DNA from 2 places in the Bacillus spongiae genome. Region 2 is predicted to be linked to the other one. Evidence: a T-box and tRNA genes for the amino acid it is inferred to sense, from the RefSeq annotation. Region 2 holds a T-box; the other holds one or more tRNA genes.

Region 1 (3,397 bases), on a different contig from region 2:
GATCCCTGAAAGATGATCAGGTTGATAGGTTCGAGGTGGAAGCATGGTGACATGTGGAGCTGACGAATACTAATCGATCGAGGACTTAACCAAAAGAAACAAGTGAAAGCGACTGTTCATGTGCGACAAGCACATAGGAGCTGTAGCTGGACAGCGTAAGAACGGTGATTACTCACTCTTCATCAATCTTTATCTAGTTTTGAGGGTAAAATTTAAAAAAACTCTTGAAAAATATATTAAAAGCTGTATAATAATACTTGTCTTTGAAAAAAGTCTGGTGGCAATAGCAAAGAGGTCACACCCGTTCCCATACCGAACACGGAAGTTAAGCTCTTTAGCGCCGATGGTAGTTGGGGGCTTCCCCCTGTGAGAGTAGGACGTCGCCAGGCATAATGTTCCGCAGTAGCTCAGTGGTAGAGCTATCGGCTGTTAACCGATCGGTCGCAGGTTCGAATCCTGCCTGCGGAGCCAATTGGAGAGCTGTCCGAGAGGTCGAAGGAGCACGATTGGAAATCGTGTAGACGGTTACCGCTGTCTCAAGGGTTCGAATCCCTTGCTCTCCGCCATCGAGTATTATGGCCCGTTGGTCAAGCGGTTAAGACACCGCCCTTTCACGGCGGTAACACGGGTTCGAATCCCGTACGGGTCACCATTATACGGAGGATTAGCTCAGCTGGGAGAGCATCTGCCTTACAAGCAGAGGGTCGGCGGTTCGATCCCGTCATCCTCCACCATTAATGTTTAACTTTCAAATATCGCTTAAAATATTTGAAAAATGAAATTACATAGTTATTAATTTTCACGCTATTATCGTCGCGGGGTGGAGCAGTCTGGTAGCTCGTCGGGCTCATAACCCGAAGGTCGCAGGTTCAAATCCTGCCCCCGCAATACATTGGTCCGGTAGTTCAGTTGGTTAGAATGCCTGCCTGTCACGCAGGAGGTCGCGGGTTCGAGTCCCGTCCGGACCGCCATAATATAATTAGATTCACAAAAGTCATGATTAAATGGCTCGGTAGCTCAGTTGGTAGAGCAATGGACTGAAAATCCATGTGTCGGCGGTTCGATTCCGTCCCGAGCCACCATTTAAAAATCATGCCGGTGTAGCTCAACTGGTAGAGCAACTGACTTGTAATCAGTAGGTTGGGGGTTCAAGTCCTCTTGCCGGCACCAGATCATTTGTGGAGGGGTAGCGAAGTGGCTAAACGCGGCGGACTGTAAATCCGCTCCCTCAGGGTTCGGCGGTTCGAATCCGTCCCCCTCCACCATTTATAGGGGCATAGTTTAACGGTAGAACGAAGGTCTCCAAAACCTTTGGTGTGGGTTCGATTCCTACTGCCCCTGCCAATTAAATAATGGCGGCTGTGGCGAAGTGGTTAACGCATCGGATTGTGGTTCCGACATTCGTGGGTTCGATTCCCATCAGCCGCCCCATTTTATTCACATAAGTAAATAGATGGCATATACTATTATTGGGCTATAGCCAAGCGGTAAGGCAACGGACTTTGACTCCGTCATGCGTTGGTTCGAATCCAGCTAGCCCAGCTTGCGGAAGTAGTTCAGTGGTAGAACACCACCTTGCCAAGGTGGGGGTCGCGGGTTCAAATCCCGTCTTCCGCTCCAATTTAAATGGCGGCATAGCCAAGTGGTAAGGCAGAGGTCTGCAAAACCTTTATCACCGGTTCAAATCCGGTTGCCGCCTCCATTTTGACTGTATGGCAAAATGAGCAGACAAATAAGATTTTAAATGTACTTTAGCATTAAAAATCGATATACATACTTATAACCAACAATACACATAGAATGTATTGTTTTTTTATGTTCGATTTGAGCAATTTAGTCATATCGACATAAAAAGTCCTCTTTCTTATCGATATGTAGTTTAGGTATTGTGGAGAAAACTTAAAGTAACAAGATAAATTACGTTTACATTTTAATTTACAGGTTAAATCACACAGTAAAAAGCACGCAAACAAGCTCAGAGTTTACTGCTCTGAGCTTAAGGTTAATTTCATTAAAATCTCCGATAATTGAATAGTATTGTTAATTATCTTTAATCATCGTTATGAACTCTGCAAAGTCAGTTGTGAACTTGTCCTTCTTTATGAATCCTAGTTTCTCGTATAAATTAATAGCTCTGTCGTTAAATGTTGCAACTGATAGTCTTATAGGGATCCCCGGGGAGTTTTCTTTTATGTGGTTCATTATATATGTACAAAATTCATACCCGTATCCTTTTCCTACATAATATGGGTCCATTCCAAGACCCATATCTACATACTTATCATTATATACACCATGTTTATGTCCAACCGGGATTTGAGCTGACTCCCCTATACATAAGTAACCAAAGATTTTATTATTTTTGTCAATGATAGCTTGATAAGAACCATCAAGCAGTTCATTTATTCCTTCTTCAGTTATATCATTATTATAAAAATCATATGGTTTTTCATATCTCCAACTTAGGATAGTTTTAGCTGAATTAATATCCATTTTCTTAATTGTTAAGTTCATAGTACCCCTCATTTCTACGGTTTATGTTGCACTAAAGCTATCAATACTGTTCTTTACAAAAAAGGTCAATTTCTTGTATTTAATTATTAACAACTACTTCTATAGTATGATATTTCCCTATCAAGAAATATAACTTGTTGAATCAATATTTTCTGTTTAAGAGATTATACGTAAGAAGATTATTCTAATAATACAGGAAACGTGCCATCAAGGCCTGTCAAATAAGTTGAAGAGGGAGGAGAAAAAGAACATTGTTGAGGCGTTCATATTGCTGTTAACAAGATTACTTGTTGGAATAGGGAAATACATACGAGGGGGAGGAAACTCTACTATGGTGAGTCGAAATGACACGAATATGATTCGTTTAAGTACAAAGTTCTGGTGGGAAGCTATTCCCGCACTTGTTGCCGTTAAAAGTGTTGTTTTCGTTAGCTGGAGGGGTAGCTTGAATATCAAATAACGAATTGTTAAATGCCTTGTTGAACCTAATTGTGTTATTTGTTGCAAATTCCATCACATTGATACCTGAAAGATTGTTATTACGTGTTAAGTTTGAGTCAATAACATTATCATCAGAAGAGATTAATATTCCAGTCTCACTGTTTCTGCATGACATGTTTTCAATAATCATATTATTGCTATTGACGTCAAGACCTCTTAAACCATTGAGGAATGTATTCCTAAAGGCAATACTGTTGTTTCCTAAAAAGCAGCCGGTTAAACCAGATTCCTTGAACAAGTTATGGATTAATATGTTATTTATACCGCCGTTAAAACCTCGATCATTATTTGTCATTTTACAATTCATAATACAATTGTTTCTGCTAGCTAATATACCGACATCTGCATTATTTGCTACCTTACAGTTTAATATGAGATTGTT
Region 2 (3,397 bases):
TTTCAATCATATAAGCATCGATAAATTGGCCACCGTTGGTAAATGTAGTATACGCGTTAGCATTTTCTTCCAAAGTCACCCCAACAGTCATCGCGCCAAGAGAAAGTGATGGGTAATAATATTCTTCTTCTTCAAGAGACGTAAAGCCCATTTTGTCCAGATTTTTAGCAGGCAGTTGGTCTATAAATTTTAAATATGTTCTTCCGGCAGCTAGGTTGGTTGAACGAGCAACTGCTGATCTCGCAGGCATTAATCCATATACCGTACTAGTATAGTTTTTCGGATTCCATTTACCTGCTGTAAAACTTACATCGGGTACAGGCGTGTTAGGTGCAATTAACCCAAGCTCAAGTGCTGGAGCATAGACAATGAGGGGTTTCATTGTAGATCCATTTTGCCGTTCGGATTGTGTTGCATGGTTCTGTGCTTGTATATCATGGTCGCGGCCACCGACAAAGCTAAGGATTTTTCCACTAGAATTTTCAATCATAATGGCACCGACCTGAACGGGAGCATCTTTATTAATCGTCTCTCCTGTTTCAGGATCTGTTTCTTCAACCGTTCGAGTAGGATGATAGTCTGAAAAATCGTTCTTCGTCACCTGCATAGCATCGTATATATCTTTCATGATGGTCGAATGAATTTCATAGCCATTTTGACGCATATCTCGATCGGCAAGCGTAGTATACTTCTCTGCTAGCTCTCCATCCATTTGCAAATCTTCTTCTGTATAGCCGTCTTTTTCTGCCAGAATCGAAGCGATAATCTCTTTTGCTCTATTCTCTAATTCTTGCGTTAAATATGGATATTTTTCTGCAGGATTCTCTTTCGGCTTTATAAAATCTTTTACAATATCATAATTGACGGCATTATCGTATTCTTCTTCCGTTATATAACCTTCCTTTAGCATGCGGGCTAATACGGTTTTCATTCTTGTTAAACCAGGTTCAAGCCCTTCCGCACTTTTTAAGGTGCCGTCTTCAGACATGGTTGTATATGGTGTGTAAGAAAATGGGGCTTGTGGAAGTCCTGCAATAAAAGCTGATTGAGGTATGGTTAAATCTTTCGCATTGACCCCAAAAATCCCCTGTGCGGCAGATTGCACGCCAGCAATATTTCGGCCTGATGAATTTCGGCCTAAAGTGGCTACATTAAGATAAGCTTCAAGAATCTCTTCCTTCTCAAAGAAACGCTCTAACCGAAGGGCAAGTAAAATTTCTTTTGCTTTTCGCTCAAATGAGACTTCGTTTGTTAATACTTGGTTTTTAATTAATTGCTGTGTCAGTGTACTACCACCTGATTGAACGTTGGAATTAGTGAACTCTTGGAAAATAGCTCGAAGAATCGCTTTTGGGACGACTCCTTCATGCTCTTCGAAGTATTCATCTTCCGTGGCGATTACCGCATTAATTAAGTGCTCTGACACGTCTTCAATTTCTATTTCTTCACGCTCTAAATCAGTTCTGAGCTGTCCTAAAAATTGATTATCAGCAAAATATAATTTTGACGTTTCTTCATAGTTGTATATGTCTTTTTTCATACTATCGTATGATCGAATTGATTCGTCTTTCACGAGTGAAGCGAAATAGCCAGCCCCTACTCCTCCGGCAAATGTAAATCCCATCGTCATTAAGATGAGAAAAACAAGGAGTAAATTCCAAGTGACGCCGAATGTAATTCTCGTGCTTTTACGAACCTTTTTATTTTGAAAGAAATTAGTGACAAGACTGGCTTTCTCCTTGATTAGGTTCCATTTTTTATTCATTTATACAATCCCCCCGAAATCACATACATTATAGCATATTTTGTCACGCTGAATATGATAGGATTATTAAATTCATGATACATTTGACATTTACACTTACTTCATGTTAAATAACTTAATATATAATTATAACAAATGAATAAGAAACTGGCTATGAAAGGATGAAGTAGCGAGCATATCCCTGTTTTTAGAGAGCTGATGGTTGGTGAAAATCAGTACAAATATGCGAGTGAATTACCTCCTAGAGCTTTTACTGTGAATAATGATAGTAGTAGCAGTAAACGGGAAGACCGTTATTTTATGATGAGATGAAGAATTAGTTCTTTAAGTTGGGTGGTACCGCGCATATAGCGTCCCTGCATATTGCAGGGACGCTTTTTATGCTTTCAATACAATATAGAGTATTAGTAGGAGGAATTTAAAAATGGAATTATTGAGTGAGTTAGAATGGAGAGGAATCATATATCAACAAACGGACGAAGAAGGGCTAGAAAAGTTACTATCTGACGAGAAAATAGCGATTTATTGTGGTGTTGACCCTACAGCAGATAGTATGCACATCGGTCATTTACTTCCTTTCCTAACGTTAAGACGTTTTCAACTTCATGGACATACACCGCTAGTATTAGTCGGTGGGGCAACAGGTCTAATTGGGGATCCAAGTGGAAAGAAAGAGGAACGAAAGCTACAAACAATGGATCAGGTTGAACATAATGTATCTTGTTTAAAAGGACAACTCAAGCAAATCTTTTCTTTTGAAGGTGATAATGGTGCGGTTATGGTCAATAACTATGACTGGATTGGCTCAATGGATGTGGTGACTTTCCTACGTGATTTTGGTAAACATGTTGGGGTGAACTATATGCTTGCCAAAGATACGATTTCTTCTCGTCTCGATTCAGGTATTTCTTTTACCGAGTTTACGTATACCATTCTTCAAGCAATGGACTTCAAGCATTTATATGAGCATCATAATTGTAAGCTTCAAGTTGGTGGCAGTGACCAATGGGGAAATATTACGACAGGACTTGAACTTATTCGCAAGACTCAGGAAGAGGGAGCGAAAGCATTCGGTTTAACGATTCCACTTGTCACTAAATCAGATGGAACGAAATTCGGAAAAACAGAAAGTGGAGCTATTTGGTTAGACCCAGAAAAAACGACTCCGTATGAGTTTTATCAATTTTGGATTAATACAGCCGATGCAGATGTATTAAAGTACTTAAAGTTCTTCACCTTTTTGTCTAGAGAGGAAATTGAAGCATTAGAAGTATCGCTACAGGAAGAGCCGCATTTGCGTAAAGCACAAAAGGCGTTAGCTGAGGAAATGACAAAGCTCATTCACGGTATGGATGGATTAGAGCAAGCAATTAAGATTACAAATGCTCTCTTTAGTGGAGATGTGAAAAATTTAACATCATCTGAAATTAAACAAGGATTTAAGGATTTTCCTTCATTTCAACAAGATAAGGCAGAAGAGATTGGATTAATTGACTTGCTCATAGCTGCCAAGATTTCACCTTCTAAGCGCCAAGCACGAGAAGATATTCAAAATGGAGCCATTTATATTAATGGTGAACGTACGACGGAATTACACTACATCATAAAGGAATCAGATAAAATCGATCAACA

What was found. The T-box of region 2 lies ahead of tyrS (tyrosine--tRNA ligase). A T-box ahead of a tRNA ligase gene usually reads a tRNA of that ligase, here a tRNA-Tyr.
Region 1: it has a tRNA-Tyr gene. The T-box ahead of tyrS (tyrosine--tRNA ligase) is inferred to sense a tRNA for this amino acid. The anticodon was not compared.

Annotation. Positions count from the first base shown of each region.
Region 1 covers NZ_JBBAXC010000003.1:27-3,423, forward strand. Annotated here, with positions in the region: partial or broken rRNA gene WAK64_RS04155 (23S ribosomal RNA) at 1-93, shown strand, start outside; rRNA gene rrf (5S ribosomal RNA) at 274-389, shown strand; tRNA gene WAK64_RS04165 (tRNA-Asn) at 397-471, shown strand; tRNA gene WAK64_RS04170 (tRNA-Ser) at 475-566, shown strand; tRNA gene WAK64_RS04175 (tRNA-Glu) at 578-652, shown strand; tRNA gene WAK64_RS04180 (tRNA-Val) at 659-734, shown strand; tRNA gene WAK64_RS04185 (tRNA-Met) at 815-888, shown strand; tRNA gene WAK64_RS04190 (tRNA-Asp) at 895-971, shown strand; tRNA gene WAK64_RS04195 (tRNA-Phe) at 1,007-1,082, shown strand; tRNA gene WAK64_RS04200 (tRNA-Thr) at 1,095-1,170, shown strand; tRNA gene WAK64_RS04205 (tRNA-Tyr) at 1,181-1,265, shown strand; tRNA gene WAK64_RS04210 (tRNA-Trp) at 1,271-1,344, shown strand; tRNA gene WAK64_RS04215 (tRNA-His) at 1,356-1,431, shown strand; tRNA gene WAK64_RS04220 (tRNA-Gln) at 1,471-1,542, shown strand; tRNA gene WAK64_RS04225 (tRNA-Gly) at 1,546-1,620, shown strand; tRNA gene WAK64_RS04230 (tRNA-Cys) at 1,629-1,702, shown strand; gene WAK64_RS04235 (GNAT family N-acetyltransferase) at 2,041-2,514, opposite strand; gene WAK64_RS04240 (right-handed parallel beta-helix repeat-containing protein) at 2,879-3,397, opposite strand, start outside.
Region 2 covers NZ_JBBAXC010000016.1:101,153-104,549, forward strand. Annotated here, with positions in the region: gene WAK64_RS17520 (transglycosylase domain-containing protein) at 1-1,765, opposite strand, end outside; T-box leader at 1,910-2,126, shown strand; gene tyrS (tyrosine--tRNA ligase) at 2,190-3,397, shown strand, end outside.